DNA from 3 places in the Pseudomonas sp. FG47 genome. Region 2 is predicted to be linked to each of the others. Evidence: predicted binding sites of a transcription regulator. Region 2 holds the regulator's gene; each other region holds the start of a gene.
What was found. Region 2 encodes FliA, which starts transcription of late flagellar genes. Its sites were predicted from a motif close to CTAAAGTTTNNNNNNNNNNNGCCGNTAA; they were not measured.

Region 1 (10,590 bases), on a different contig from region 2:
GCGTGCTGTGGGCGTGGGTGCGGATCATCACCGCGTCGACCATGCTCGACAGCACGATCGCACTGTCGGCGATCGGTTCGCCACGGCCCAGCTGGGTGTCGCGCGGCGACAGGAAGATGGCTTGGCCGCCGAGCTGGATCATGCCGGCTTCGAACGACACCCGGGTACGGGTCGAGGATTTCTCGAAGATCATGCCCAGCACACGGTTCTTCAGCGGCTCGAACAGCACGCCACGCTTGCGCAGGTCCTTCAGCTCGATGCCTCGGCGGATCACACCGAGCAATTCGTCGGTGGTGAAATCCAGCAGGGAGAGAAAGTGCCTAGCGCTCATGATTGACTACCTTATCTGCAACGTTCTGCAGGTCGACCGTATGGTTTTTGTTGACAACGGAGGTGACCTGCGGCGTAAGCCGCACGGGGCGGACGGAATAGGGAAAGGCGCAATACTATAATTAAATGTCGCCTGAAACCAAGAGGGGAAACGCTGCCACTGTGGCAAAGGGTGTCGTAACCCTTTGGCAGGCAGCCGTTTTTTATTTGCTACAGAGGTTGTACACGGCTCGGCGCGGCTTTGGCAAACCCACTGTCGTGAATCGCCGGCCTGATGTCGCCCGATTCACGCGGCGAAGCGCGCTGGCACGCCGCAATGGCACGGCGCATAGTCGAACGTCCAGAACAACAAGGCAGAGGCGGCCATGACCAAGACCCTGCATCACCGAGCCTGTCACCTGTGCGAGGCCATCTGCGGCCTGAACATCGAAGTTAGCCACGAGGTCGATGGTCGGGCGCGCATCAGTTCGATCAAGGGAGACCCGCAGGACCCCTTCAGCCGTGGCCATATCTGCCCCAAGGCCGTGGCCCTGCAGGACATCCAGGAAGATCCGGACCGCTTGCGCCGGCCGCATCGGCGAGTGGCCGACGGCTGGCAGCCGATCAGTTGGGAGCAGGCATTCAAGTTGGCCGCCGAACGGTTGTGGGCGCTGCAGCAGGCGCACGGGCGCAATACCGTGGCGGTGTACCAGGGCAACCCCAGCGTGCACAACTACGGCTTGATGACCCACAGCAACTACTTCCTCGGCCTGCTCAAGACGCGCAACCGCTTTTCCGCGACCTCGGTCGACCAGCTACCACAGCACCTGACCAGCCACCTGATGTATGGCCACGGCCTGCTGCTGCCGATCCCGGACATCGACCATACCGAGTTCATGCTGATCCTTGGCGGCAATCCATTGGCCTCCAACGGCAGCATCATGACGGTCCCGGATGTGGAGAAGCGGCTCAAGGCGCTGAAGGCCAGGGGCGGGCGCCTGGTGGTGGTGGACCCGCGCCGTAGCGAGACGGCGGCGATGGCCGACCAGCACCTTTTCATCCGCCCAGGTGGCGATGCGGCGCTGCTGGCGGGGCTGCTGCATACCCTGTTCGCGGAGGATCTTGCCCGTGGATCGCATTTGCCGGTCAACGGCTTGGTACAGCTGCGCACAGCCCTGGCGCCGTTCGCTGCCGATGCCATGAGTGCGTGTTGTGGTATCCCGGCCGAGGCAATCCGGCAGTTGGCCCGGGATTTCGCCGCCGCCGACAAGGCCGTGTGCTATGGCCGCATGGGGGTGTCGACCCAGGCCTTCGGCACGTTGTGTCACTGGCTGGTGCAACTGATCAACCTGGTGACCGGCAACCTCGACCGCGAGGGCGGCGCGCTGTGTACGGAGCCTGCGGTGGACCTGGTGGCCAGTACCGCGGGCGGGCACTTCGACCAGTGGCGCAGCCGCGTCTCGGGCTTGCCCGAGTATGGCGGCGAACTGCCGGTGTCGGCCCTGGCTGAGGAAATTCTTGAGCCGGGCGAGGGGCAAGTGCGGGCTTTGGTCACGGTCGCCGGCAACCCGGTGTTGTCCACACCCAATGGCCGGCAGTTGGATGAAGCGCTGGCAGGCCTGGACTTCATGCTCAGCATCGATTTGTACATCAACGAGACCACGCGCCATGCCGACCTGATCCTGCCGTCGACCTCGGCCCTGGAGAACGACCATTACGACTCCACCTTCAACCTGTTGGCGGTGCGTAACGTCACCCGTTTCAACCGGGCGATCCTGACCAAGCCCGAGGGCGCGCTGCACGACTGGGAAATCTTCGTGGGGCTGGCCGAGGCGTTTGCCGCGCGCGCCCAGCTTGAGTTGAAGGCGACCTTGCCGCCAGCGCAGATGATCGATCAGGCGTTGCGCAAGGGCCGTCATGGCGACGGTTCGATCTGGCAGCTCTCGTTACAGACGCTCGAGCAGCATCCCCATGGCCTGGACCTGGGGCCGTTGCAGCCGAACTTGGCTGGCCGCCTGCGCACCGCCAGCCAGGCGGTCGAGGCCGTACCGCAGGTCTTGCTCGACGACCTGCAGCGCCTGGCTCGACAGCGGCCGCCGGTGCCAGGTCAACTGTTGTTGATCGGCCGTCGCCATGTGCGCAGCAACAACTCCTGGATGCACAACTTCCAGCGCCTGGTCAAAGGCAAGCCGCGCCACCAGTTGCTGATGCACCCGGAGGACTTGCGCCAGCGTCACTTGCACGATGGCCAGACCGTGCGGGTTCGTTCGCGCACCGGGGTGCTGGAGGTACAGGTGCAGGCCAGCGAGGACATGATGCCAGGGGTGGTCAGCCTGCCCCATGGTTTTGGCCATGCCCGCCAAGGGGCGCGTCTGCAGGTGGCGGCCGTGTTGCCTGGGGTCAGTGCCAACGACCTGACCGACGAGCGTCTGCGTGACGGCGTGTCTGGCAATGCCGCGCTCAATGGCGTACCGGTGCAGGTGGAGGCCGCCTGAGGTACGGCAAGGCCGAGCACGCTGCTCGGCTTTCCGTTACAATGCGCCACCGTGCCGACGATCACGTCGGAAAGTTCAGCCGAGGTGCTTCATGGATATCATCGAAACAATCAAAGAGCAGATCGCCAACAACACCGTTCTGCTTTATATGAAAGGCTCGCCGAATGCCCCGCAGTGCGGCTTCTCGGCCCGTGCTTCGCAGGCTGTGATGGGTTGTGGCGAGAAGTTCGCCTATGTCGACATCCTGCAGAACCCGGAAATCCGCGCCAACCTGCCCAAGTACGCCAACTGGCCGACCTTCCCGCAACTGTGGGTGGCCGGTGAGCTGGTCGGCGGCAGCGACATCATGCTGGAGATGTTCGAAAAGGGTGAGCTGCAGACCCTGATCAAGGAAGCGGCTGCCAAGGCCAAGGCTTCCGAAGCCTGATTCGGTCCTCGCATGACAAAAAGCCCCGCAATTGCGGGGCTTTTTGTTGCGTAGTGTCACCGCGTCGCCTGGTTCGCCAGCAAGGCTGGCACCTACGGTTGAAATAAACGTCTGTAGGAGCCGGCTTGCCGGCGAATACCGGTAGGCCTGGTGCCATCCACCGCGGCAGTGGCAGGGCTTATTCTTCGCCCATCTGCGATTGCAGGTAGTTCTCGATGGTGATCTTGTCGATCAGGCCCAGCTGGGTCTCCAGCCAGTCGATGTGCTCTTCCTCGGACTCGAGGATATCTTCGAGCAAGTCACGGGAACCGAAGTCGCCAGCGGTTTCGCAATGGGCGATGGCGGCTTTCAAGTCGGCGTGGGCTTTTTTCTCAAGCTTCAGGTCGCAGTCGAGCATCTCCTTGGTGTGCTCGCCGATCATCAGCTTGCCCAGGTCCTGCACGTTGGGGATGCCTTCGAGGAACAGAATACGCTTGATCAGCTTGTCAGCGTCCTTCATCGCGGTGATGGACTCTTTGTACTCGAGCTTGCCCAGCTTGTTCAGGCCCCAATCTTCATACATGCGTGCGTGCAGGAAGTACTGGTTGATCGCGACCAGCTCGTTTCCGAGGATCTTGTTGAGATGCTGGATGACGCTTACGTCGCCTTTCATAATGGGGTCCTGCCCTGTAGAAGTTGAGCCAATGAAATCAAGTTTGAGCCCGACTACTATCTATGTCAAACCTAAGTTATTGAATAATAAGTGAAAATTAATAGGAATAAGAATGTTTGTGAACCGCGTTAGGGCGCTAAGTTATTGAATTGAAGGCATAAAAAAACCGGACACGAGGTCCGGTTCTTTGAATTCTGTCAGGTCAGGCGGCGTTGAATTCCACGGGGTAGGGCAGCACGGCCTGTTGGCTCAGTTGCAATTCGGTGAGCGTTTCACGCACCACCTGCTTGGCCAGGCAGGCGCATTTGCCGCACTGGCTGGCGACGTTGGTCGCGGCTCGAACTTCCTTGTAGCTGCAGCATCCTTCGTAGATCGCATCGCGGATCTGTCCGTCGGTGACACCGACACAAAGACACACATACATAAAGGCTGACCATCGCAGGGTTGAGTCGATGGGTTGGAGAGTAATGGTAATGAGAATGCTTGTCAAAGCACTTTCTGAAAGGGCCATGCTTGAGCGACCGGTGGCACAGATTCGGCCTGTCACGCAAAGCTGTGTATGATGGTCAACCTTTGCTGGATCCGGGGGAATGCGTTCCACCCGGGCAAGCTTCTTCACCCCCTCATCAGGAGAAATCGAATGAGCGTACTCGTTGGCAAGAAAGCCCCTGACTTCACCGTACCGGCTGTGCTGGGCAACGGCGAAATCGTCGACAGCTTCAACCTGGCCTCGGCCATCAAAGGCAAGTACGGCCTGGTGTTCTTCTACCCGCTGGACTTCACCTTCGTCTGCCCGTCCGAGCTGATCGCCCTGGATCACCGCATCCCGGACTTCCAGGCCCGCAACGTGGAAGTGATCGGCGTGTCGATCGACTCGCACTTCACCCACAACGCCTGGCGTAACACCCCGGTCAACAACGGCGGCATCGGCCAGGTCAAGTACACCCTGGCGGCCGACATGACCCACGAAATCTGCAAGGCCTACGACGTCGAGTCCGAAGGCGGCGTGGCTTTCCGTGGCGCCTTCCTGATCGACACCAACGGTGTCGTGCGTTCGCAGATCGTCAACGACCTGCCACTGGGTCGTAACATGGACGAGCTGCTGCGCCTGGTCGACGCCCTGCAATTCCACGAAGAGCACGGCGAAGTCTGCCCGGCCAACTGGAAGAAAGGCGACAAGGGCATGAACGCTTCGCCGGAAGGTGTTGCCGCCTACCTGAGCGAGAATGCTGGCAAGCTGTAATTTGCCAAGCGCAAAAAAAACCGGCCCTGGTGGCCGGTTTTTTTTGCCTCAAGCTTCAAGCCTCAAGTGAAAAGCACGGCGCATGCAGGCAGCTCTTTCTTGTCGCTTGAAGCTTGTGGCTTGCAGCTCAGTCGTTGAAATCGCGCCAGCCGCCCATCTCTTTCCAGCGATTGACGATGCCGCAGAACAGCTCGGCGGTCTTCTCGGTGTCGTAGCGCGCCGAATGCGCTTCCTTGCCGTCGAAGTCGATGTCCGCACTCTGGCAAGCCCGGGCCAGCACAGTCTGCCCATAGGCGAGCCCGGCGAGGGTGGCGGTGTCGAAGCTGGAGAACGGGTGGAAGGGGTTGCGCTTGATATCGTTGCGCGCTACCGCGGCATTGAGGAAGCCCAGGTCGAAGCTGCTGTTATGGCCGACCAGGATCGCCCGCTTGCAGCCATTGGCCTTCAGTGCCTTGCGCACGCCACGGAAGATGTCGGTCAGCGCGCTGTCCTCACTCACCGCCATGCGCAGCGGGTGGTCCAGCTTGATGCCGGTGAACTCCAGGGCGGCCTGCTCGATGTTCGCGCCTTCGAAGGGCTCGACCCGATAGAAATAGGTGTGTTCGGGGAACAGGAAACCCTTCTCATCCATGCCGATGGTTACTGCGGCGATTTCCAGCAGGGCGTCGGTGGCGCTATTGAAACCGCCGGTTTCGACGTCCACCACCACTGGCAGGTAGCCACGGAAGCGCTCGGCCATCGGGTGGCGCGAGCCGCTGCTGACCGCGTTGTCCTGGTCGTCTTCGTAGAAGTCTTCGCTCACGCGTTGTCCTCCAGCAGGCGCCAGCGCAAGGTTTCACCGGCGCGCAGGGGAACCACGGTGGTGTCGCCGAACGGCAGGCTTTCAGGCGCCGACCATTCCTCGCGCACCAGGGTGATAGTGTCGGTGTTGCGTGGCAGGCCGTAGAAGTCCGGGCCGTGCTTGCTGGCGAACCCTTCAAGCTTGTCCAGGGCATTGCGTTGCTCGAACGCCTCGGCGTACAGCTCGATCGCGGCATAGGCGGTGTAACAGCCGGCACAGCCGCAGGCGGCTTCTTTCGCGTGCTTGGCGTGCGGCGCCGAGTCGGTGCCGAGGAAGAACTTCGGGTTGCCGCTGGTGGCCGCATCCAGCAGCGCCACCTGGTGGGTGTTGCGCTTGAGGATCGGCAGGCAATAGAAGTGCGGGCGAATGCCGCCGACCAGCATGTGATTGCGGTTGTACAGCAGGTGCTGGGCGGTGATGGTCGCGCCGACGTTGGCCGGGGCCTCGCTGACGAACTGCGCGGCATCGCCGGTGGTGATGTGCTCGAACACCACCTTGAGGGTCGGGAAGCGCTCTACCAGACGACGCATGTGCTCGTCGATGAAGCGCTTCTCGCGGTCGAACACGTCGATCTCGCTACGCGTGACTTCACCGTGCACCAGCAGTGGCATGCCGGTCTCGGCCAAGGCCTCGATCGCCGGGAAGATATTGTCGATGCTGGTCACGCCCGAGTCGGAGTTGGTGGTGGCGCCGGCCGGGTAGAGCTTGGCGGCGTACACGACGCCGCTGGCCTTGGCCGCGCGGACATCCTCGGGGCTGGTGCGGTCGGTGAGGTACAGCACCATCAGCGGCTCGAAGCGGCTGCCGGCAGGGCGGGCGGCAAGGATGCGCTCGCGGTAGGCGCCAGCTTCGACGGCGTTGCGCACCGGCGGCACGAGGTTGGGCATGATGATGGCACGGGCAAAGGTACGCGCCACGTCACCGACGGTATGTGGCAGGACGGCACCATCGCGCAGATGGATGTGCCAGTCGTCGGGGCGCAGGAGGGTCAGGCGATCGGACATTGGGAATTCCAGGCGGGTCGAACTCAGACCTCAATGCTACCGGAAAACCCCTTGTCGAGCACGGCTATCAAGTTTTCCCACGGGCGTCCGATAGCCTTGAGGTAAGCCGTCAGAATCTGTGGAGCCGCCCGTGCGCCAGCGTTACCTAGCCCTGTTCACCCTTGTCGCCAGCCTCCCGGCTGGGGCATTGACCTTCCAGACCCGCGTGGAGAACGTCGCCTGGAAAGTCGAGGGGAACCAGTTCGAATGCCGCCTGATCCAGCCGATCGACGGTTTCGGCAGCGGTGAGTTCGTGCGCCGCGCTGGTGAGCAGCCGACCTTCCAGCTGCGCTCGGACAGCAATGTGCTGGGGGCTGGCTCCGCCACCCTGCTGGCCGCGGCGGCGCCCTGGCAGCCCGGGCGCGGCGATATCAACCTGGGTGTGGTGCGCATGGCCCGCAACGGCGTGCTGTTCACCTCCAGTCAAGGGCAGGCCAGCCGCCTGATCAACGGCCTGCTCGATGGGCGCAGCAGCGTGGTGCGCAACTACGCCGGTGAAGGCGGGCGGGCCATGGAAGTGCATGTGATGCCGGTGAGTTTTGCCAAGGCTTACAGTGACTACCAGGTCTGCGCGGCCAAGCTGCTGCCGATGAACTACGACCAGATCCGCCAGACCCAGGTCGGCTTTCCCGGTGGCGGCATTGAACTGGACAGCTCGGCGCGCGCGCGCCTGGACGTGATCCTCGACTATCTGAAGGCCGATCCGTCGGTCAATCATATCGAGCTCAATGGCCACTCCGACAACAGCGGCAATCGCCTGACCAATCGCGACACCTCGCGCCGGCGGGCCCTGGCGGTGGCCGAATACTTCAAGGCCCATGGCGTGCCGGATGAGCAGATCACCGTGCGCTTCCATGGCGAACGCTACCCGCTGGCCAAGAACAACACGCCAGCCAACCGTGCGCGCAACCGCCGAGTCAACATCCAGCTTGACCGGGTGACGCCGGTGGAGAAGCCCGTCGAGCAGCCGCAGGTGCAGACCCCGCCAGCACCCACTGCTGCGCCTGCAGCTGCGGCCCCGGCAGGTGCCGCGGCACTTCCCGTGCAGCCCGCGCCAGGGAAATAATCCAGGGTGCGACCGCTGGTCGCGCTCTCGACAATTCCTGTCGCTTTGTCGTCACAAGCTGTCGCCCCATTGTAAATTTTTCGGCAAGGCCGGTAGAATCATCGGCTTTCCGTACAACCCCGTGGAGTGATGGCATGGCGGACGTAAAAAAGGTCGTATTGGCGTATTCCGGCGGCCTTGATACTTCGGTGATTCTCAAGTGGCTGCAGGACACCTACAACTGTGAAGTGGTGACCTTCACCGCCGACCTCGGTCAGGGCGAGGAGGTCGAGCCGGCCCGCGCCAAGGCCCAGGCAATGGGCGTGAAAGAAATCTACATCGACGACCTGCGCGAAGAATTCGTGCGTGATTTCGTGTTCCCGATGTTCCGTGCCAACACCGTCTACGAAGGCGAGTACCTGCTGGGTACTTCCATCGCCCGCCCGCTGATCGCCAAGCGTCTGATCGAGATCGCCAACGAAACCGGCGCCGATGCCATTTCCCACGGCGCTACCGGCAAGGGCAACGACCAGGTGCGCTTCGAGCTGGGTGCCTATGCGCTCAAGCCCGGCGTCAAGGTCATCGCTCCATGGCGCGAGTGGGACCTGCTGTCCCGCGAGAAACTGATGGACTACGCCGAGAAGCACGGTATCCCGATCGAGCGCCACGGCAAGAAGAAGTCGCCGTACTCGATGGACGCCAACCTGCTGCACATCTCCTACGAAGGCGGAGTCCTGGAGGATACCTGGACCGAGCACGAAGAAGACATGTGGCGTTGGAGCGTCTCGCCGGAGAATGCGCCAGACCAGGCCACCTATATCGAGCTGACCTACCGCAACGGTGACATTGTCGCCATCGACGGCGTCGAGAAAACCCCGGCCACGGTCCTGGCCGACCTCAACCGCATCGGTGGCGCCAACGGCATTGGCCGCCTCGATATCGTCGAGAACCGCTATGTCGGCATGAAGTCGCGCGGCTGCTACGAGACCCCAGGCGGCACTATCATGCTCAGGGCCCACCGTGCCATCGAGTCGATCACCCTGGACCGCGAAGTCGCTCACCTGAAAGATGAGCTGATGCCGAAGTACGCCAGCCTGATCTACACCGGCTACTGGTGGAGCCCGGAGCGTCTGATGCTGCAGCAAATGATCGACGCGTCCCAGGTCAACGTGAACGGTGTCGTGCGCCTGAAACTGTACAAGGGCAATGTCACCGTCGTCGGCCGTAAGTCCGACGACTCGCTGTTCGACGCCAATATCGCGACCTTCGAGGAAGACGGCGGGGCCTACAACCAGGCTGATGCCGCAGGCTTCATCAAGCTCAATGCCCTGCGTATGCGAATTGCTGCCAACAAGGGCCGTGCACTGCTCTAAGCAGGCGGTTGAAGAAAAAACCCGGCCAGTGCCGGGTTTTTTTATGCCTGGATCTCATGCTTGATGTTCCTCGTCGAACGCCGTTTCGGCGTTGTCGAGCATAGGTTCCACCGACAGGTGAATGCATACCCGTGCATCCAGGTTGTACAGGACCCAGCGCCGCGCCGAGGGCGGTGGGCGCTCGATCATGCGCAGTACATGGTTTTCGATCATCTTGAGGCCCTCTGAACCTGATATGGCGATGATGATTGCGCCTTGATCGTGGCTGGAGGGCCTGATGGCTTCATCGGGCATCGTGGGGCTGTGAGGTGCCGGTGTCTGTTCGGAGCTTGGGCCGGTGGCAGAAGAGGGCGGCTGACAACTTGAACCGGGCTCGTGTTTCTCGGGGGCGAACAATGAGCCGGTGTTGAAGTTGAGGGTGAGGAAGAACAATACCGTCAGGAAAAACGGAAACCCCACCAGAAACCAAGTGTAGATACTCTGGCTCTGCTCACTCAGAAAGGGAAGAGAGGCCAGTGCCGAGGCTTCGATGACGCCGGCGAACACGGCGATAAGGGTCAGGGGACTAATGGATTCTTGGTTCATGATGAGTATCCGATCGAGCGTCGCTCATCTGTACGTTGTTTCTTTTCCAGACAGCAGTGTGAGGCACTTCCATTATTGGAAATGAATCTCCTTCAACCTTTCTCCTGTACCTATAAGTGAAATTTCCTGCGAGCTATGTAAGGGGTCGGTACTTGGATCCCATCAGCGGGGCTGTTAATTTTTGTGACGGTTAATTCAGGCATGAATCTATTACAGGTTGTGAAATAGGTACGCGTAGGATTAATCCTCAATAGTTGTAGTCCTCTTCTTTTGATGTATCTGTCAGGGAAACCTCATAACTAATCGGCCGCAAGGTCGGTTAAGGTGGCCTGGCGAATTGAAAATAACGAATCAATGGATATCGCATGAATAAAGTGCTGATCGTGGATGATCACCCGGTCATTCGCCTGGCCGTACGCATGCTGATGGAACGGCATGGTTACGAGGTGGTGGCGGAGAGCGACAATGGTGTGGATGCCCTGCAACTTTCACGGGAGTATCTTCCGGACATCGTTGTGCTGGATATCGGGATCCCCAAGCTGGATGGGCTCGAGGTGATAGCTCGGCTGGCCCTGCT
Region 2 (10,590 bases):
GTTCTTGTTGCAAACGCCCTGGATGAACTTGGCCGACTCTTCGTTGCCAACATTCGGCGCGGTCTCGATCTCCGACTGACGCAGGTACACCACTTCAGCGACGCTGTCGACTAGGATACCGACCACCTGCTTGTCCGCCTCGATGATGACGATGCGGGTGTTGTCGGTGACTTCGCTGGACATCAGGCCGAAGCGCTGGCGGGTGTCGATCACCGTCACCACGTTGCCGCGCAGGTTGATGATGCCCAGCACGTAGCTCGGCGCACCTGGCACCGGAGCGATCTCGGTGTAGCGCAACACTTCCTGTACCTGCATCACATTGATGCCGTAGGACTCGTTGTCCAGACGGAAGGTGACCCATTGCAGGATCGGATCTTCGGAACCTTGTGCAGACGACTTTTTCATTCCCCTAGCCCTCTAAACCCGCCTTTGGCGGTGTGCTCTGTGTAGCCGCGGCAGTAGCGGCGTTGATTCAGTTGTGTTTGGTGTTCATCTGCTTGACCGCGCCACTGGCGATCAGCTCGGCCAGTTCGGCCACATCGAGCAGCGCGCACATGTGTTCAATCACCGTGCCGGCCAGCCACGGGCGTTGCCCGCGCTGGCTGCGCCACTTGATCTCGTTCGGGTCCAGGCGCAGCGAACGGCTGACCTGGTGGACCGCCAAGCCCCATTCATAGCCCTGCACGGAAATCACGTACTGCAGGCCCTGACGAAAATCGTCGCGGTAGCGGTCGGGCATGACCCAACGCGCCGTGTCGAGCACCTTGAGGTTGCCCGCCTGGCAAGTGAGAATGCCGAGGAACCAGTCCGGTTGGCCGAACAACGGTGTCAGCTCCTGCCCGGCCAGGGTGTAGATCGAACCGAGGCAGACCAGGGGTACCGCCAAGGTCAGGCCAGCCACGTCGAACAGCAGGCATTCGAATGGCTCGGCGGCCCAGGCCGGACGCCCATCGACCGTCACCGGCGGGGTCGGCGCAGCAGGCGCGACCGGGGCATGCAGCTCGACCAGCGGCGCCACCAACTCGGCGGCCGGGGCTTCGGTGGGTCGCGCAATACTGGCTTCGGCCACCACGCTGGTTTCCGCCACGCTGACCACCGGCGCCTCTACAGGGGGCACCGGGGGCAGAACGGTGGGCAAGATTTTGGCTTGCGGCTCGGCGAACGGCCGTGCCAGCACTGACGAGGGAACGTCTTGACGCTGGGCGTCGCGGGCCTGCTCCTCACGGACGGCCGCCTCGAAGTCATCGCTGGGCGCCGCTTCCAGCGCAGGCGCGGTGACTGCCGGTGCTTGCTCCGGCAGGTCGAATGTCTCGGTGGCTTCCTGCAGCAATCCGTCGAGGTAGGACTGCAGGGCCATCTGGGGCTTGCTGGTGATAGGCCGGGCCTGGTTCATCACGCCACCTGCAAGGTAGAACGGTAGGTGAGCAGGTGCTTGAGCAGCGCCCGGTAGGCCACCACGCCACGGCTCTTGCCATCGAACTGCGACGGCGTGACGCCGTTGCGGCTGGCGTCGCGCAGACGTGTATCAACCGGAATGTAACCCTGCCAGACCTGCTCGCCATAAGTGTCGCGCAGCACTTTCAGCGTGCCCAGCGAGGCCTGGGTGCGGCGGTCGAACAGCGTCGGCACGATCTGATACGGCAGCGCCTGCTTGCGCGAGCGGTTGATCATGCCCAGGGTCCCGACCATGCGCTCCAGGCCCTTGACCGCAAGGAACTCGGTCTGCACCGGGATCACCAGCTGCTGGCTCGCGGCCAGGGCGTTGACCATCAGCACACCGAGCAAGGGTGGGCTGTCGATCAAGGCGAAGTCGAAATCCTGCCACAGCTGCGCCAGACTCTTGGCGATCACCAGGCCCAGGCCGCTTTGCCCCGGCGACTGGCGCTCCAGCACTGCCAACGCGGTGCTCGACGGCAACAGCGAGATGCGCTCGTCGCTGGTGGGCAGCAGCAACTGGCCGGGCAGGCCCTCGGGCACCGTGCCCTTGTGCAGGAACAGGTCATAGCAACTGTGCTCGAGCGCGTCGGGGTTATGCCCGAAGTAACTGGTCATCGAGCCGTGGGGGTCCAGGTCGACCACGACCACGCGCTTGCCCGCCTCGGCCAGCAGGCCGGCCAGAGCGATGGTGGTGGTGGTCTTGCCGACGCCACCTTTTTGATTGGCTACTGCCCAGACTCTCATAGGACAACTCTTGACTCGTTAATGTCGCCGAACCCTGTGGAAACCGGCTCCCACAGGCACACGGCGACAGAGAATTGACGAGTTATTGCCCCGCCACCGATGCAGGCGTGGCTGGTGCACTTTGTGTGCCAGCCCGGCGCAGCGCGGCATCGGGGGTGGCATTGGCGCTGCCGCTGCCGGTCAGGCTGCGACGCACCTCGAGGTTGCGCGAAATCACCAGGACCACGCGGCGGTTGCGCGCACGGCCCTCTGCACTGTCATTGCTGGCCACCGGCTGGTACTCGCCATAGCCCACCGATGCCATGCGCGCCGGGTTGACCCCTTCCATGGCCAACAGGCGGACGATGCTCGCCGCCCGCGCCGAGGATAGTTCCCAGTTGGTTGGATACTGGGCGGTGCGGATCGGCAGGTTGTCGGTGAAGCCCTCGACGTGCACCGGGTTGGCGAACGGCTTGAGGATCTTCGCCACCTTCTCGATGATCTCGAAGGCGACATCGCTGGGCATGGCATCGGCGCTGGCGAACAGCAGCGAGGAGTTAAGCTCGATCTCGACCCACAGCTCGTTGCCGCGCACGGTCATCTGGTTGGACTTGATCAGGTCGCCGAAGGCATCGCGAACATCGTCGCTGATGGTCTTGAGCGGGTCGGCGCTGCTTTGCGCCAGGCCCGCGTCGGTCTGCTCGCTGTCCTTGATCAACGGCTCGGCCGGGCGCACCGACAGCGGCCGCTCCTCGCCGATAGGGATCGGTTTCATGGTCCGATCGGGGTCGTTGAACACCCCGATCAGCGCCTGGGAGATGACCTTGTACTTACCCTCGTTGATCGAGGAGATCGAGTACATGACCACGAAGAAGGCGAACAACAGGGTGATGAAGTCGGCATACGACACCAGCCAGCGTTCGTGGTTTTCATGTTCCTCGGTATGACGACGGCGGGCCATGGCTTACTCCATGAAGCCTTGCAGCTTCAGCTCGATCGAGCGCGGGTTCTCACCTTCGGCGATCGACAGCAGGCCCTCGAGGAGCATTTCACGGTAGCGCGACTGGCGCAGGGTGATGGCCTTGAGCTTGTTGGCGATCGGCAGCAGGATCAGGTTGGCGCTGGCCACGCCATAGATGGTGGCGACGAAGGCCACGGCGATACCGTTGCCCAACTGCGACGGGTCGGCCAGGTTACCCATCACGTGGATCAGGCCCATGACTGCACCGATGATGCCGATGGTCGGCGCGTAGCCGCCCATGCTCTCGAACACCTTGGCGGCCTGGATGTCGCGGGCTTCCTGGGTAAGGAAGTCGACTTCGAGGATGCTGCGGATGGCCTCGGGTTCGGCGCCGTCGACCAGCAGTTGCAGGCCCTTGCGCGCATAAGGGTCGGGCTCGGCGTCAGCCACGCCTTCCAGGCCCAGCAGGCCTTCCTTGCGCGCGGTCAGGCTCCAGTTCACCACCCGGTCGATGCCACCGACCAGGTCGACCCGTGGCGGGAAGAAGATCCAGCGCACGATCTGCAAGGCGCGCTTGAACGACGACAGCGGCGACTGCAGCAGCGCCGCCGCCAGCGTGCCACCCAGCACGATCAGCGCGGCCGGGCCGTTGAGCAGCGCGCCGACATGGCCACCCTCGAGGAAGTTGCCGCCGACGATGGCGACAAAGGCGAGGATCAGGCCGATAAGGCTGAGGACATCCATCAGACGCACGCCTCGACCAGGTGCTTGCCGATTTCGTCCAGGCTGTACACGGCATCGGCCAGGTTGGCCTTGACGATGGCCATGGGCATGCCATAGATCACGCAACTGGCTTCATCCTGGGCCCATACGGTGCTACCGCCCTGCTTGAGCAGGCGCGCGCCTTCGCGACCGTCGGCGCCCATGCCGGTGAGTACCACCGAGAGCACCTTGTCGCCATAGGACTTGGCCGCCGAACCGAAGGTGATGTCGACGCAAGGCTTGTAGTTCAGGCGCTCATCGCCCGGCAGGATCTTCACCGTGCCGCGGCCGTCGACCATCATCTGCTTGCCGCCAGGGGCGAGCAGAGCCAGGCCTGGGCGTAGCACGTCACCGTCCTCGGCTTCCTTGACGCTGATCTTGCACAGCTTGTCGAGGCGCTCGGCAAAAGCCTTGGTGAAAGCCGCCGGCATGTGCTGGATCAGCACGATCGGCGCCGGGAAACTGGCCGGCAGTTGCGTGAGCACGCGCTGCAGGGCCACCGGGCCACCGGTGGAGGTACCGATGGCCACCAGCTTGTAAGGCTTGCGCTTGGGCGCCGGCGAGTGCGCGGCAGCCGGTGCCGTGGCTCGGGCCGGGGCGGTACGCGCCGGGGCGCTGCTGGCCAAACTGCTGGTCGGGGCATGGCTGCTGGCCGGGGCTGGCGCGGCGGCCGGGGCGGCATAGGCGCTGAAACGACGGTTGCTGCGCGAGATGGTATGGACCTTTTCGCACAGCATCTGCTTGACCTTCTCGGGGTTGCGCGAGATGTCCTCGAAGTTCTTCGGCAGGTAGTCGACCGCACCGGCGTCCAGCGCATCGAGGGTAACCCGGGCGCCTTCATGGGTGAGCGAGGAGAACATCAGCACCGGTGTCGGGCAGCGCTGCATGATGTGCCGCACCGCGGTGATGCCGTCCATCATGGGCATTTCGTAGTCCATGGTGATGACATCAGGCTTGAGCGCCTGCGCCTGGTCGATCGCTTCCTTGCCGTTGGTCGCGGTGCCCACGACCTGGATCGTCGGGTCCGCCGAGAGAATTTCCGAGACACGGCGGCGGAAGAAACCAGAATCATCCACCACCAGGACCTTGACTGCCATAAACACTCCATTAGGCGGCGCACCCGCCAGGGCGCGCCGCCGAAATCAAATACGCCGGGCGGCGTAACGCTTGAGCATGCTCGGTACGTCGAGGATCAGCGCAATGCGCCCGTCACCGGTGATGGTGGCGCCGGACATGCCCGGGGTCCCCTGCAGCATCTTGCCCAGCGGCTTGATCACCACCTCTTCCTGGCCAACCAGCTGGTCGACCACGAAGCCAATGCGCTGGGTACCGACCGACAGGATCACCACATGGCCTTCGTGCTGTTCCTCGTGCTCGTGGTCCTGGACCAGCCAGCGCTTGAGGTAGAACAGCGGCAGCGCCTTGTCGCGCACGATCACCACTTCCTGGCCATCGACCACGTTGGTGCGCGACAGGTCGAGGTGGAAGATCTCGTTGACGTTGACCAGCGGGAAGGCGAACGCCTGGTTGGCCAGCATCACCATCAACGTCGGCATGATCGCCAGGGTCAGCGGCACCTTGATGACGATCTTCGAGCCCTGGCCCTTGGCCGAGAAGATGTTGATCGAGCCGTTGAGCTGGGAAATCTTGGTCTTCACCACGTCCATGCCGACGCCACGACCGGACACATCGGAGATCTCGGTCTTGGTCGAGAAGCCCGGGGCGAAGATCAGGTTGTAGCAGTCCGACTCGCTCAGGCGATCGGCCGCGTCCTTGTCCATCAGGCCCTTTTCCACGGCCTTGGCCCGCAGCACGCTGGGGTCCATGCCCTTGCCGTCGTCGGAGATCGACAGCAGGATGTGGTCGCCCTCCTGCTCGGCGGACAGCACCACGCGGCCGGTGCGTGCCTTGCCGGAGGCCTCGCGCTCATCGGGCATCTCGACCCCATGGTCGACGGCGTTGCGCACCAAGTGCACCAACGGGTCGGCCAGGGCCTCGACCAGGTTCTTGTCGAGGTCGGTCTCTTCACCGACCAGCTCCAGGTTGATCTCTTTCTTCAACTGGCGGGCCAGGTCGCGGACCAGTCGCGGGAAGCGGCCGAAGACTTTCTTGATCGGCTGCATGCGAGTCTTCATGACCGCGGTCTGCAGATCGGCGGTGACCACGTCGAGGTTGGACACGGCCTTGGACATGGCCTCGTCGCCGCTGTTCAGGCCCAGGCGCACCAGGCGGTTACGCACCAGCACCAGTTCGCCGACCATGTTCATGATTTCGTCCAGGCGCGCGGTGTCGACGCGCACGGTGGTTTCCGCTTCGCTGGCGCCGTGCTTTTCGGCGGCAGCGGCTGGCGCACGGGCTGGCGCGGCAGGTTTGCCAGCCGGTGCTGCAGCGGCGGCAGGCGCTGGCGCTGGCTTGGCGACCGGCTTGACCTCGGCCTTGGGCGCCGCCGGCGCGGCAGCCACGGCAGCGGCGGGTGCCTCGGCAGCGACGGCATCGCCGGAGAACTTGCCCTTGCCGTGCAACTGGTCCAGCAGCGCTTCGAATTCGTGTTCGCTGATATTTTCGTCGCCCGCGGCAACCGGCGCGGCGCTGTCCGCCGCCGGGGCCGCCGCCACGGCAGTCGGCAGGGCGTCGACAGCAAAGGTGCCCTTGCCGTGCAACTGGTCGAGCAACGATTCGAACTCATCGTCGGTGATTTCGTCGCTGGTCGGCGCCGCGGCCGTAGGCTCGCTGACGGCTGCTTCAGCCGAGAACTGGCCCTTGCCATGCAACTGGTCGAGCAGCGACTCGAACTCGGCGTCGGTGATTTCGTCACCCTGGCCAGTGACCTGCTCGCCTTGCATCTGCTCGTGAACGGCTGCTTCGGCCTTGACCGCATCCAGCGAATCGAGCAGTTGCTCGAACTCGGTGTCGGTGATGTCGGGCTCGGTGGCCGCTACCTCGGCGACCGGCTCGGCCTCGACCACTGGGGCCGGCGCTTCGGCGCCACCCGGCTCGGCCAAGCGCGACAGCGCCGCCAGCAGCTCCGGGGTGGCCGGGGTCACTTCGCTGCGCTCGCGCACCTGGCCGAACATGCTGTTGACCGTGTCGAGTGCCTCGAGCACCACGTCCATCAGCTCGGCGTCGACCCGACGCTCACCTTTGCGCAGGATGTCGAACACGTTCTCGGCGATATGGCAGCACTCCACCAGCTCGTTGAGCTGGAGGAAGCCGGCGCCCCCTTTTACAGTGTGGAAACCGCGGAAAATCGCATTGAGCAGGTCCGCGTCATCGGGCCGGCTTTCCAGCTCGACCAGTTGCTCGGACAGTTGCTCGAGGATTTCGCCGGCTTCTACCAGGAAATCCTGGAGGATTTCTTCATCGGCGCCGAAGCTCATTAAACGTGCTCCTTAAAAACCCAGGCTGGACAGCAGATCATCGACATCGTCCTGACCGGACACGACGTCTTCACGCTTATCGGCATGAATCTGCGGACCTTCACCCCGAGTCGGATGTTTTTCTTGATCTTTTTCAGCACGCAGCTGCTGGTGGTCATGTTCGATGCCGGCAAAGCGGTCGACCTGACTGGCCATCAGCACGAGCTTGAGCAGATTGCTTTCTACTTCGGTGACCAGCGCGGTCACCCGCTTGATCACCTGGCCGGTCAGGTCCTGATAGTCCTGAGCCAGCAGAATGTCGTTGAGGTGGCCCGAGACCTTGCGGTTGCCTTCGGCACTGTGCGTCAGGAAACTGTCGACGCGCTTGACCAGCTCGCGGAATTCCGGCGCCGCCACTTCGCGGCGCATGAAGCGCTGCCAGTCGGCGGACAGGTCCTGGGCCTGGCTTGCCAGTGCATTGAGCACCGGGGTGCTCTCCTCCACCAGGTCCATGGTGCGGTTGGCGGCACCTTCGGTGAGACGCACCACGTAGGAGAGGCGCTCGGTGGCATCGGTGATCTGCGAGACTTCCTCGGCCTGCGGCATCGCCGGGTCGATCTGGAAGCTGACGATCGCGCTGTGCAGCTCGCGAGTGAGCTTGCCCACTTCCTGGTACAGACCGCGGTCGCGGGTCTGGTTCAGTTGGTGGATCAGTTGCACGGCCTCGCCGAACCGGCCGCGCTCAAGGCTCTCGACCAGCTCCTGGGCATGCTTCTTCAGGGTTGATTCGAACTCACCCAGCGAGTTGTTGATTGACTCCATGGCGCCCCCTGACGTGACTCAGCCGTTGACGCGTTCGAAGATCTTCTCGATCTTTTCTTTGAGCACCTGGGCGGTGAAAGGCTTGACCACATAGCCATTGACGCCGGCCTGGGCCGCCTCGATGATCTGGTCGCGCTTGGCCTCGGCAGTCACCATCAGCACGGGCATGCCCTTGAGACGATCGTGGGCACGCACCTTGCGCAGCAGGTCGATACCGGACATGCCAGGCATGTTCCAGTCGGTCACCAGGAAGTCGTAATGCCCGGCTTCGAGCATCGGCAGTGCCGTGGTGCCGTCGTCGGCCTCTTCGGTATTGGTGAAGCCCAGATCACGCAACAGGTTCTTGATGATCCGCCGCATCGTCGAAAAATCGTCAACGATGAGGATTTTCATGTCTTTGTTCAATTAGACCTCCAAGCAGTCTTAAACGCGCTCGGCGCCGAGCGCGCAGTCAATCAATTCGGCACCACAAAATACGACTGCATCAAACCTTGGCTCAACGCGCCCGCCATTCACCCAGACGGCTGCGCAGACGTGCCGCGCATTGGCTGTGCAACTGGCTGACACGCGACTCGCTGACCCCCAGCACCTCACCGATTTCCTTGAGGTTCAGTTCTTCGTCGTAGTACAGCGCCAGGACCAGGCGCTCGCGCTCCGGCAGGTTGGCGATGGCATCGGCCAGGGCGGCCTGGAAGCGCTCGTCCTCCAGGTCCCGCGATGGCTCCAGCTGGCCGCTGGCTCCGTCCTCATGCAGCCCTTCGTGTTCGCCGTCCTGTAGCAGGTCGTCGAAACTGAACAGGCGGCTGCCCAAGGTGTCGTTCAGAATCCCGTAGTAATCATCGAGACTCAATTGGAGTTCGGCAGCAACCTCGTGATCTTTAGCGTCGCGACCGGTCTTTGCTTCAACACAGCGAATCGCATCGCTGACCATGCGCGTGTTGCGGTGCACCGAACGCGGCGCCCAATCGCCCTTGCGCACCTCGTCGAGCATGGCGCCACGGATACGAATACCGGCGTAGGTCTCGAAACTGGCACCCTTGCTGGCGTCGTACTTGTTGGCCACTTCCAGCAGGCCGATCATGCCAGCCTGGATCAGGTCCTCGACCTGGACATTGGCCGGCAGCCGCGCCAGCAGGTGGTAGGCGATGCGCTTGACCAGCGGCGCGTAGCGTTCAACCAGCTCGTACTGGGCGTCCTTCGCCGCCTTGCTGTACATCTTGAAACCGCTCGCGTTCATAGCACGGGCCCTGCGCTGGTGGGTTGCACCAGGCGCTCGACGAAGAACTCCAGGTGGCCCCGCGGGTTGGCAGGCAGCGGCCAGCTGTCGACCTTCTGCGCAATGGCCTTGAAGGCCAGCGCGCACTTGGACCGAGGGAAGGCCTCATAGACTGCTCGCTGCTTCTGCACCGCCTTGCGCACGCATTCGTCGTAAGGCACGGCGCCGACGTATTGTAGGGCGACGTCGAGGAAGCGATCCGTGACCTTGGTCAACTTGGCGAAAAGGTTGCGGCCTTCCTGCGGGCTCTGGGCCATGTTGGCCAGCACGCGGAAGCGGTTCATGCCGTAATCGCGGTTGAGCAGCTTGATCAGGGCGTAGGCGTCGGTTATCGAGGTGGGTTCGTCGCACACCACCAGCAGCACTTCCTGGGCGGCGCGAACGAAGCTGACCACAGAGTCACCGATCCCTGCGGCGGTGTCGATCACCAGCACGTCGAGGTTGTCGCCGATCTCGCTGAAAGCCTGGATCAGCCCGGCATGCTGCGCCGGCGCCAGGTGCACCATGCTTTGCGTGCCGGAGGCCGCCGGCACGATGCGCACACCACCCGGCCCCTGCAACAGCACGTCGCGCAGCTCGCAGCGGCCCTCGATGACATCGGCAAGGGTGCGCTTGGGCGTGAGCCCCAGCAGCACGTCCACATTGGCCAGGCCCAGGTCGGCGTCCAGCAACATGACCCTACGGCCGAGCTCGGCCAGCGCTAGGGACAGGTTCACTGAAACGTTAGTCTTGCCGACGCCACCTTTGCCACCGGTCACGGCGATCACCTGTACGGGATGCATGCTACCCATGTCTGTTCTTTACCTTGTCTCGCTTGGACCCAGGCCACATGAGGGGCTGAACAGTCAAGGCCACGGTCCGGCCGGACAACCCCATGATGTAGGTACTTTGCACAGTATTCACCCTCAACCCGCGCGCTTGCCAGGGTTGTGGTACAGATCAGCGAACATGTCGGCCATGGCCTCGTCGCTGGGCTCGTCCTGCAGCTGCACGCTGACCGCGCGGCTCACCAACTGGTGCTTGCGCGGTAATTGCAGGTCGTCGGGAATGCGTGGGCCATCGGTCAGATAGGCCACCGGCAGTTCGTGACGAATGGCCAGGCTCAGCACTTCGCCGAGGCAGGCCGTTTCGTCCAGTTTGGTCAGGATGCACCCGGCCAGGCCGCAGCGCTTGTAGCTGTGGTAGGCGGCGGTGAGCACCTGTTTCTGGCTGGTGGTTGCCAGCACCAGGTAATTCTTGGCGGCGATACCGCG
Region 3 (10,590 bases), on a different contig from region 2:
ACCGCGGGGCGGTGTTCAGCGGCTACATGATCGCGTCCTACCTGGGCCTGGTGCTCGGCCAATTGATCCTGGTGGTGCACCCGCAGTTGGGGCCGGAGCTGCTGATGCTGGTGGCCATGTGCTTCGCCTTGTGCCTGGTGCCAGTGGCCATGACCCGGCGTATTCACCCTGCGCCCTTGCGGCCGGCGCCGATGGAGCCGAAGTTCTTCATCAAGCGGGTGCCGCAGTCATTGTCCACGGTGTTGGGTTCGGGTTTGATCGTCGGCTCCTTCTATGGCCTGGCGCCGCTGTACGCGGCCAACCAGGGGCTGTCCACCGAGCAGGTCGGCTTGTTCATGGGCAGCTGTATTTTCGCCGGCTTGGTGGTGCAATGGCCGTTGGGTTGGCTCTCCGACCGCTACGATCGCGCGGTGCTGATCCGCAGCGTGGCAAGTGGCCTGGCGCTGGCGTCGGCGCCCTTGGCCATCCTGCCGAGCGTGCCGCTGGCGCTGCTGTTCGGCATCGGCTTTGTCATTTCGTTGTTGCAGTTTTGCCTGTATCCGTTGGCGGTGGCGTTCTCCAATGACCATGTGGAGAGCGAACGGCGGGTGTCGCTGACGGCCATGCTGTTGGTGACCTACGGCGTTGGCGCCTGCATCGGGCCATTGGCTGCCGGTGTGTTGATGAAGCTGTTCGGCGCACAAATGTTGTATGCCTTCTTCCTGTTCTTCGCGTTGGTACTGGTCTGGCGAATCCGGCCGAAAGCGGTGACCGGCTTGCACCAGGTCCAGGATGCTCCCCTCGGCCACGTGGCGATGCCGGCGGCGGGTTCGCCGCTGTCGGCGGCGCTCGACCCGCGGGTCGATGAGCAAACGGTGCAGGAGGTGATGCAGGCGCCGGTGGCGGCGGAAGATACCGAGGATGAGGACAAGGGCGCTTGCGCAACGGCGGCTGAGGCCGAGCAGGGCGCGTTCCCGAAACTGTAGGAGCGAGCCTTGCTGGTTCGCCGGCAAGGCCGGCACCTGCTGTTGCCCCATGAGCGAAAACGCCACCCGAGGGTGGCGTTTTGCTTAGTAGTCGTCCTTGTCGAACCGGCGCGCTTCGCGCTGTAGCTGGTAGACGAAGCTTTCGATCTTGCGCTGCGCCTGGCCGTTGAGATTATGGAAGCGCACGCCGGCGAAGGTGGTATTGATGCGCTCCTCGAAATGCAGATGGCGCAGCTCGACCATGGTGTCGGCTAGCCCCAGCGGGTTGCCAGCCTTGAAGCGCTCATAGACCTGGCCCAGTTGCAGGCGCTCTTCGACATTGCCTTCGAAGCGCAGCTTGCAGCCGGTGGCGGAGATGTCCAGCAGCTTACCGCGCAGGGCGCCGTTGCCCTTGAGGTGGGTGCCGTCGAGGGTCACGTCGACCAGTTGCGACAGCTTCAGCGCGGCGCGGAAGGCATTGCGCCGCTGATGGTAGGTGACTTCCGTGGGCAGTGGGCCGCGGTAGCAGCGGTGGCCGTCGATCTCGCTGATGGTCAGTGGGATGTCGCTTTCCCAGGCGATGCGCACGCCGTCATGGAAACCTTCGATGCGAAACGGCTCGCCGTTCTCGATATATTTTTCGCCGTCGCGCGGGATCATCTCGTCCAGCGCCAGTACCCCGGCCTCGCGGTCGACATGCACCACGTAGCTTTGGAAGCGCTGGCTGCGTTCGTGGAAGCTGATGATCAGCGGGTCGTGGCTCTCCAGCAACTGGCGCAGGTTGGCCGCAATCTCCAAAGGAGTGCTCAGCACCTTTGGTGGCTGGGGAGCATCGGATTCATTGAACACGGGTTTTCAATCTCCAGGCAAAAACGACACACGCAATTAACGGCATTTTGCCAGTATGTTCCGTGCCTTGATACCACTAATCACACTTGGCTGATCGCCCGGGGCTTGGCCATCGGCGAGGTGCCGCCACGGCTGTCGTAGAGCGACGGAGAATCGCCACCCTGAAGGATTCTGACCTGGTTGGCCGTGACGTGCTGCTGCACCTGGATGATCTGGCCGTTGGTGGCGTTGACCTGCTGGCAGGCATCCATCAGTTGGCTCAGTTCGTCGAGCCGGGCGAGGATCGCCGGGCCATTGCTCGACTGGGCCGCCAGGGTTTCTGCGCCAGCACGATCGGCACTGAGGCCGAGGCTGGCGAGCAGTTGGCTGCGGCGCCGACCCTGCTGCTCGAGCAAGATGATCAACGACTGCTTGCGGGCCAGGATCTGTTCCAGCACCCCCATGTCGCGGCCGTGCAGGGCTATCGCTTCGTTTTGCAGAAGCTCGAGCAGTTCCTGCGTGGGCGCGATGTCGTTTTCGATCAGTTGCAGCAGAGTGATGTCGTGCATGGCTAACTCTTGGCGTGTTGCGTCCTTGAAGTCAGCGCGCCTGAAGGTTAGCGCTGGGCTTCGAAATCAAGCAGTTTGCTGGCGACCCGGTCGGCATCGACCTTGTAGCTGCCGTCGGCGATAGCCTGTTTCAACTCGGCCACACGGGCGCTGTTGACGCTTGGCTGATCGCGCAGCTTGTCGCTGATCTTCTGCAATTGCTGGGCCTCAGGGCTCAGATGTACCGCTTCTCCGCTGGCGCTGGCGTGCTTGGGCGCCTCGCTGGCCTCGCCGGCTTTTTCGGCGGTGCCTGGCGCGGCATTGCCGCGAACGCCGCCCGTGATGGACGGAGAATTATTCAAACGACTGAAGTCGATGACCATGATCAGAACCCCTGGGTATTAGGACGCATGCCTTGTTTTCGGCCAACCCGAAAGAAACTTTAGACAGGAATGCATCACTGCCTCAAAGCCGGCCCGCGCAACCCGATTTCAGACACAGTTTAGGGCCCGCGGTTCCTTACCGCCAGCTTTCCGTCATCGTCCTGCAGCCTGGGCTACATGGCCACCTCGACCTGTCCTGGCCCGGTCACCCTGGCCTTGACCACTCGTTTGGAATTGAGGTTGCGCACCCGGATCTGGGTTTGCAGCCCGCCTTTGTCCAGTGCTTCGCCGGGCATGCGTACGCTGAGGCTGCCGCTGCGGGCGACGATCACCACGTGATCGCCCTTGCGCACCACCTCGGCCTGCTCCAGATGTTGCTGGGTGAGCAACTGGTCGACCACCGTCGGGCGCAGCAATTTCAGGCCCACGGCCTGGTCCAGTTGGGTCAGGTAGCCTTGGCCGAGGCTGCCGACATCGCGCTCGCGCAGGGCCACGTCGCCTTCGCCGATGACGCTGTCGCGCTTGAGCGGGCGGGTCATGACCACCACGTCGCGCAGCAGGCGCACCTGGGCCGGCACGAACACTGTCCAGGGCGCCGCGCCGTCGCAGCGCACCCTCACCGTCACCCGCCCCAGCGGCGTGGAACCCTCCAGCGAGGCGTCCAGTTGCTGGCTGCACTGCGGCATGCGCAGGCGCGGATCGAGTTTGTTCACCTGGATCTCGTAGCGACCCTGGGTCTGGGTGGTCGCCAGATAATCCTCCACGGTGAATTCAAGAAACCCTTGAGTGACACCGATAAGCTGTTCAGGCAAGGTAAAAGCGTCCGCCAGCGCCTGGGTGCCGGGTACCAACAGGCACAATGCGGCCAGGGAACCGGTCAGCAGGCGCGTCAGTCGTCGGAAAAATGTCGTTTTCGTGTACATGGCGCTCAAAAAAGCAAAGCCCGTGCCGACTTGGTACTTAGGCAATCATTGAAGGAGTCCGGCATGGCTGGAGTGATGGATTCGGTCAACCAGCGCACGCAGCTGGTGGGGCAGAATCGCCTGGAGCTGCTGCTGTTTCGCCTCAATGGCGACCAGCTCTATGGCATCAATGTGTTCAAGGTCCGCGAGGTGCTGCAGTGCCCGGATCTGACCCTGCTGCCCAAGTCCCATCCGGTGGTGCGCGGCGTGGCCAACATTCGCGGGGCGACCATCCCGATCCTCGACCTGTCGATGGCCACCGGCTTGCCGGGCCTTCAGGAAGAGACGCGCAAGAGCTTCGTCATCATCACCGAGTACAACACCAAGACCCAAGGGTTCCTGGTGCACTCGGTGGAGCGCATCGTCAACATGAACTGGGAAGAGATCCATCCGCCACCCAAGGGTACCGGGCGCGATCACTACCTGACCGCGGTCACCCGGGTCGACAACCGCATGGTCGAGATCATCGATGTGGAGAAGGTGCTGGCCGAAGTGGCGCCGTCGTCCGAGTCGGTGTCCGAAGGGGTGATCGATGCCGAGGTGCAGGACAAGGCGGTGTTGTTGCGGGTGCTGACGGTCGATGACTCGTCGGTGGCGCGCAAGCAGGTCAGCCGCTGCCTGCAGACGGTGGGGGTCGAGGTCGTGGCGCTCAATGACGGTCGTCAGGCCCTGGATTACCTGCGCAAGCTGGTGGACGAGGGCAAGCGTCCGGAGGAGGAGTTCCTCATGATGATTTCCGATATTGAAATGCCGGAAATGGACGGCTATACCCTCACGGCGGAGATCCGCAGCGATCCGCGCATGCAAAAACTACACATCTGCCTGCATACTTCGCTATCTGGGGTATTCAACCAGGCAATGGTCAAGAAGGTCGGCGCCGACGACTTCCTGGCCAAGTTCAAGCCGGACGACCTCGCCCAGCGCGTGGTCGACCGGATCAAGGCGGCACATTGAAACGGCCGGGGCCTGGCTCCGGCGCACGCGACATATAAGAAGAGGCGGCAGCATTGTCTACGGGTAATTTGGATTTCGAACAGTTCCGGGTCTTCCTGGAGAAAGCCTGTGGCATCCTGCTGGGCGAGAATAAGCAGTACCTGGTCTCTAGCCGTCTCAACAAGCTGATGGAGCAGCAGGGCATCAAGTCGCTGGGCGAGCTGGTGCAGCGTATCCAGACCCAGCCGCGCGGTGGCCTGCGCGAGCAGGTGGTCGATGCCATGACCACTAACGAGACGCTGTGGTTTCGCGACACCTATCCGTTCGAAGTGCTCAAGAACAAGGTGATCCCGGAGTTCATCAAGGGTAATCCCGGCCAGCGTCTGCGTATCTGGTCGGCGGCCTGTTCGTCGGGGCAGGAACCGTATTCCATCTCCATGGCCATCGACGAGTTCGAGCGCGCCAATCTGGGCCAGTTGAAGATGGGCGCGCAGATCGTTGCCACCGATCTCTCTGGCGCCATGCTCAACAACTGCAAGACTGGTGAGTACGACAGCCTGGCTATTGCTCGGGGGCTGTCCCAGGAGCGTCTGCAGCGCTATTTCGATACCAAGGGGCCTGGGCGTTGGGCGGTCAAGCCGCCGATTCGCAGCCGCGTCGAGTTTCGCTCGTACAACCTGCTCGACAGCTACGCGCCGCTGGGCAAGTTCGACATCGTGTTCTGTCGCAACGTGCTGATCTACTTCTCGGCCCAGGTCAAGAAGGACATCCTCATGCGTATCCATGGCACGCTCAAGCCGGGCGGCTACCTGTTCCTGGGGGCGTCCGAGGCGCTCAATGGCCTGCCGGACCACTACCAGATGGTGCAGTGCAGTCCGGGGATCATCTACCAGGCCAAGTGAGGACCAAAAGGCCGGTATCGCGAGATGCCGGCCTTTTCATTTGTGCGGTACCGCGCGAGTAATCAGAAAGCGTACTGTACGTGGGCCGAGAATACATCGGCATCGAAGCCTGATTTGCCTGCCGTTGGGGTCCGCCATGATTCATCACGGCGACGGCATTCACATCACCGGCACCAAGATTGGCGACTACGGCCAGTGAAGCGTCCGGCGAACTCGAGATCGTCTGTGTAGGTTTGCTGATCGCCTTTGAGGGCGCCGCCGTCGAGGCTGGTAGTGATCATCTTGCCGCGGTTGGTCTTGAAAACGTTGTGAAAGCGGCGCGCATCCGTGCGACGACATGCAGTGTTGGTTTGAGCGGATGCGCGAGGGTGCGAATGCTATCGCCAATGATGGCGATATGGCATGCATGATTGACGTCAATTTTTTGGATTGCCGCTTTTGCCGCCTGCCGATTGCCGCTTGGTCGCTATCAGGCGGAAGCACTTTGCCGCTTTTCTGGCAGGAGGGCGTAGAGCTGCTGGGCGCGGCCCCGTGTTCATGGGGGTTTTGTTGGTTGGCACAGCCCTTGCTTTAGCGTTAGCCAACGAAACTCTGGTCAACCTTCGAAGGTTCCCCGACATGAGCATCAGCTTCGACAAGGCGCTTGGCATCCACGAAAAGGCACTGGGCTTCCGTGCCCAGCGTGCCGAGGTGCTGGCCAACAACATCGCCAACGCCGACACACCGAACTACAAGGCGCGCGACATGGACTTCTCGTCGGTGCTCGCCGCCGAGTCCGACAAACAGCAGAAAGGCCGCATTGCCCTGGATCGCACCAACAATCGCCATATCGAGGCCGAAGGCCTGGCGATGATGGATGACACCCTGAAGTACCGCACGCCGATGCAGCCGTCGATCGACCAGAACACCGTGGACGCGCAGATCGAACAATCGAACTACACGGAAAACGCCGTTGGCTTCCAGGCCAGCTTCACCCTGCTCAACAGTAAATTCAAAGGGCTGGTATCGGCCCTGCGCGGAGAGTGACCATGTCCCTTGCCAGTGTCTTCAATATCGCCGGTAGCGGCATGAGCGCGCAGAACACGCGCCTGAACACCGTCGCCTCGAACATCGCCAACGCCGAGACCGTCTCGTCGAGCATCGACCAGACCTACCGCGCCCGTCACCCGGTGTTCGCCACCACCTTCCAGCAGGCCCAGGCCGGCGCCGGCCAGTCGCTGTTCGAGGACCAGGGCGAGGCGGGGCAGGGCGTGCAGGTCAAGGGCATCATCGAGGACCAGAGCAACCTCGAGGCGCGTTACGAGCCGAACCATCCGGCGGCGAACAAGGACGGCTACGTCTACTACCCGAACGTCAACGTGGTCGAGGAGATGGCCGACATGATCTCCGCCAGCCGTGCGTTCCAGACCAACGCCGAGCTGATGAACACCGCCAAGAACATGATGCAGAAAGTGCTGACCCTGGGTCAGTAAGCAGGGAGCCGCAATGACTACCACCAATACCAATACACAAGTCGGCAGTGGTTACCTGGAGTCGCTGCAGAAGCAGAAGAGCAAGACCGACTCCAGCACCGGCCAGGCCGGCAGTGCGCTGGGCAAGGATGCGTTCCTGCAGTTGCTGGTGACGCAGATGAAGAACCAGAACCCGCTCGATCCTCAGGACAACGGCGAGTTCGTCGCGCAGCTGGCGCAATTCAGCAGCCTCGAAGGTATCCAGTCGCTCAAGGAGTCGGTTGACGGCATCCTCACCGGCATCGGTTCGTCCCAGGCGCTGCAGGCCACCTCGCTGGTCGGTCGCTCGGTGATCGTGGCAAGCGACAAGGCAGTGGTCGACACCTCCAAGAGCTTCAACGGCCAGGTCGTGGTGCCCTCGAACATCACCGAGGGCAAGGTCACCATCAAGGACAAGGATGGCAACGTGGTCAAGGCCATTGACCTGGGTGCGCGCAAGGCTGGTACCGCCGACTTCATCTGGGACGGCAAGAACGACAAGGGCGAGGTGGTCGAGCCGGGCACCTACACCTTCAGCGCCGAGACCAAGGTCGACGGCAAGGCCAAGACGCTGGCCACGCTGCTGCCGGCCAAGGTCAACAGTGTCAGCTTCCAGAATGGCAGCGAGATGATGCTCGACCTGGCCGGTATCGGCAAAGTCGGTATCTCCAAAGTCACCACCATCGGAATTTAACGCCGCAGAATCGGCACAAGGAGCGAGTACATGTCTTTCAATATCGGCCTTAGCGGTCTCTATGCGGCGAACAAATCCCTGAACGTTACCGGCAACAACATTGCCAACGTCGCCACCACCGGTTTCAAATCGTCGCGCGCCGAGTTCGGCGACCAATATTCGCAATCGATCCGCGGCACTGCCGGCGGCAAGACCCAGGTCGGCAGCGGCGTGAAGACCATGGCGGTCTCGCAGATGTTCAACCCCGGCAACATCAACGGTACTGGCCAGGCGCTGGACATGGCCATTGATGGCAACGGCTTCTTTGCCCTGAACGACAACGGTTCGCGCATCTATACCCGTGCCGGCGCCTTCTACAGCGACAAGGAAGGCTACGTGGTCAACGCCAGTGGCGCCAACCTGCAGGGCTATCCGGTGGATGAAAACGGCAAGGTCATCCCGGGCGTGCTGACCGACCTGAAGATCGACACCTCGAACCTGGCGCCGAAGCCGACCGGGCGCATTTCCGAGACCGTCAACCTGAACTCCAGCGCCAAAGCGCCTTCGGTTTCGCCGTTCGACCCGACCAATGTCAACAGCTACAACTACACCTTCAACACCCCGGTGTACGACAGCCAGGGTAACGAGCACCAGATGAACCAGTACTTCGTCAAGGATGCCGGCACCAACTCCTGGACCATGTACACCACCATCGATGGTCGTAACCCGGCCGACCCGACCCTGCCTACGCCACTGAAAAACACTTTGCCCTTTACGTCGGCGGGTAAGCTGGATACGGCGGCCATGCCTGTTGGTGCTGTCACAGGTGGTCTGACCATCGCAGCCGACAAGACCTTCAAGCTCGATAACTGGGTGCCTGCCGAGAAGAATGCGGCCGGTGCCTGGGTTGGTAACGGTGCTGTCATGCGTCCTGGTGGTGTTGTCCTGGATATGCTGGCCACCACTCAGTTCAACGCGGCCTCGGCGACCACCGCCAAGGACCAGGATGGCTACGCCACCGGTGAGCTCGCCGGCCTGACCGTCGACCAGAGCGGCAACATGTTCGCCAACTTCACCAACGGCCAGAACAAGGTGATCGGCCAGGTAGTGATCGCCAACTTCGCCAACCTGCAAGGCCTGACCCCGGTCGGCGCCACTGCCTGGAAAGAGTCCTACGCCTCGGGCGTGCCGATCATTGGTGAGCCAGACACCGGCACCTTGGGCCGCATTGCCGGCAGCTCCCTGGAAGACTCCAACGTCGACTTGACCGGCGAGCTGGTCAACTTGATCAAGGCGCAGAGCAACTACCAGGCCAACGCCAAGACCATTTCCACCGAAAGCACCATCATGCAGACCATCATCCAGATGACCTGATGAGCGTGGCGTGATCGAGCCCCTGCTTGCAGGGGCTTTTTCACGTCTGGCAGAGGAGGTTGATGCCATGAACAAGTCGATGCTGGTGGCTGCCGGCGCCTTGTTGCTGGCGCTGTCGCTGCAGGCCGCGCCGGCGCCCTGGTACCAGTGGCAGAGCCTGGCGACCGGGCGCTACATGTGCTCGGCCAGCGACCCGGGGGAGGGCTGGAAGCGTCATTCCGGCCCCTACACCAATGGTGCGTGTCGCGCCGACTGACGCGGGCGTTGCCGCCAGCGGCAACGATTCGCCGACAAACTGACGCTTGCCTTGGCGCGGGCCGCTGAAAGCCCCGTGTTAAAGGGCTTTGTCAGTTTGGTTCGATAATTGCTTCATCCTTGCCAACGACAGCGCGGCAAGGTTCGCGTAGAGGAGATGCTGTGGACAAGATGCTTTATGTGGCCATGACCGGCGCCAGCCAGAACGCGCTGGCGCAGAAGGCCCATGCCAACAACCTGGCGAACGTTTCCACCAATGGCTTCCAGCGTGACCTGGAGCAGGCGCGTTCGATGCCGGTGTTCGGCGACAGCTTTCCGGCGCGCGCCTTCGCCATGACCGAGCGTCCGGCCACCGACTTCAGCGAAGGTGCCCTGGTCGAGACCGGCCGTCCTTTGGACGTGGCCGTGGCCGGCAAGGGCTTCATCGCCGTGCAGGCGCCCGATGGCAGCGAGGCCTACGTGCGCACCGGCAGCCTGAACATCGACGCCCTGGGCGTGCTGCGTGCCGGCAACGGCATGCCGGTGATTGGCAATGGCGGTCCGATCGCCATTCCGCCGGAGCAGCAGGTCGAGGTGGGTGACGACGGCACCATCAGCATCCGCGCCATGGGCGAGGATCCGCGGGTGATGGCCGAGGTCGACCGCATCAAGCTGGTCAACCCCGACATCAAGGGCCTGACCAAGGGCCTGGACGGCATGATCCACACCAGCAATGGCCAGCCTGCCGACGCCGACGTAAATGTCCGCGTGGTCTCGGGCTTCCTGGAGTCGAGCAACGTCAACGCCGTCGAGGAAATGACCTCGGTGCTGGCGTTGTCCCGCCAGTTCGAACTGCACGTCAAGATGATGAACGCGGCCAAGGAAGGCGATGAAGCCATGGCCCGCGTCTTGCAAATCGGCTAATCACATTTGAACGGGTGCCGAAAATCAGGCGCACGAGGAGAACACTAAATGCTTCCAGCTCTTTGGGTCGCGAAAACCGGCCTGTCCGCCCAGGACACCAACCTGGCGGTCATCTCCAACAACCTGGCGAACGTCTCGACCACCGGCTTCAAGCGTGATCGCGCCGAGTTCCAGGACCTTTTGTACCAGATCAAGCGTCAGCCTGGCGCTCAGTCGACCCAGGACAGCGAACTGCCTTCGGGCCTGCAGGTCGGTACCGGTGTGCGCATCGTCGGCACCCAGAAGAGCTTCATCGCCGGCAGCCTGCAGACCACCGAGAACCCGCTGGACATGGCGGTCAACGGCCGTGGCTTCTTCCAGATCCTGCAGCCGGACGGCACCGTGAGCTACACCCG

Region 1: a site for FliA is predicted at 7,038-7,065, ahead of ACODS5_RS05540 (flagellar protein MotY). Genes of this name have one in related genera too.
Region 3: a site for FliA is predicted at 2,739-2,766, ahead of flgM (flagellar biosynthesis anti-sigma factor FlgM). Genes of this name have one in related genera too.

The regions. Positions count from the first base shown of each region.
Region 1 covers NZ_JBMDJI010000004.1:18,412-29,001, reverse strand. Annotated here, with positions in the region: gene argF (ornithine carbamoyltransferase) at 1-331, opposite strand, end outside; gene ACODS5_RS05575 (molybdopterin oxidoreductase family protein) at 696-2,804, shown strand; gene grxD (Grx4 family monothiol glutaredoxin) at 2,896-3,231, shown strand; gene bfr (bacterioferritin) at 3,410-3,883, opposite strand; gene ACODS5_RS05560 (bacterioferritin-associated ferredoxin) at 4,086-4,307, opposite strand; gene ACODS5_RS05555 (peroxiredoxin) at 4,524-5,126, shown strand; gene rnt (ribonuclease T) at 5,254-5,865, opposite strand; gene pyrC (dihydroorotase) at 5,925-6,971, opposite strand; gene ACODS5_RS05540 (flagellar protein MotY) at 7,102-8,076, shown strand; gene ACODS5_RS05535 (argininosuccinate synthase) at 8,211-9,428, shown strand; gene ACODS5_RS05530 (hypothetical protein) at 9,483-10,013, opposite strand; gene ACODS5_RS05525 (response regulator transcription factor) at 10,379-10,590, shown strand, end outside.
Region 2 covers NZ_JBMDJI010000049.1:3,320-13,909, reverse strand. Annotated here, with positions in the region: gene ACODS5_RS22815 (chemotaxis protein CheW) at 1-405, opposite strand, end outside; gene ACODS5_RS22810 (CheW domain-containing protein) at 473-1,393, opposite strand; gene ACODS5_RS22805 (ParA family protein) at 1,393-2,181, opposite strand; gene motD (flagellar motor protein MotD) at 2,264-3,121, opposite strand; gene ACODS5_RS22795 (flagellar motor protein) at 3,125-3,865, opposite strand; gene ACODS5_RS22790 (protein-glutamate methylesterase/protein-glutamine glutaminase) at 3,865-4,980, opposite strand; gene ACODS5_RS22785 (chemotaxis protein CheA) at 5,026-7,260, opposite strand; gene ACODS5_RS22780 (protein phosphatase CheZ) at 7,273-8,061, opposite strand; gene ACODS5_RS22775 (chemotaxis response regulator CheY) at 8,080-8,454, opposite strand; gene fliA (RNA polymerase sigma factor FliA) at 8,558-9,298, opposite strand; gene fleN (flagellar synthesis regulator FleN) at 9,295-10,128, opposite strand; gene flhF (flagellar biosynthesis GTPase FlhF) at 10,243-10,590, opposite strand, start outside.
Region 3 covers NZ_JBMDJI010000028.1:32,993-43,582, reverse strand. Annotated here, with positions in the region: gene ACODS5_RS18815 (MFS transporter) at 1-965, shown strand, start outside; gene ACODS5_RS18810 (flagellar brake protein) at 1,050-1,793, opposite strand; gene ACODS5_RS18805 (flagella synthesis protein FlgN) at 1,874-2,341, opposite strand; gene flgM (flagellar biosynthesis anti-sigma factor FlgM) at 2,389-2,703, opposite strand; gene flgA (flagellar basal body P-ring formation chaperone FlgA) at 2,877-3,626, opposite strand; gene ACODS5_RS18790 (chemotaxis protein CheV) at 3,690-4,619, shown strand; gene cheR (protein-glutamate O-methyltransferase CheR) at 4,673-5,500, shown strand; gene flgB (flagellar basal body rod protein FlgB) at 6,119-6,526, shown strand; gene flgC (flagellar basal body rod protein FlgC) at 6,529-6,972, shown strand; gene flgD (flagellar hook assembly protein FlgD) at 6,986-7,684, shown strand; gene flgE (flagellar hook protein FlgE) at 7,715-9,037, shown strand; gene ACODS5_RS18760 (hypothetical protein) at 9,105-9,293, shown strand; gene flgF (flagellar basal-body rod protein FlgF) at 9,455-10,195, shown strand; gene flgG (flagellar basal-body rod protein FlgG) at 10,244-10,590, shown strand, end outside.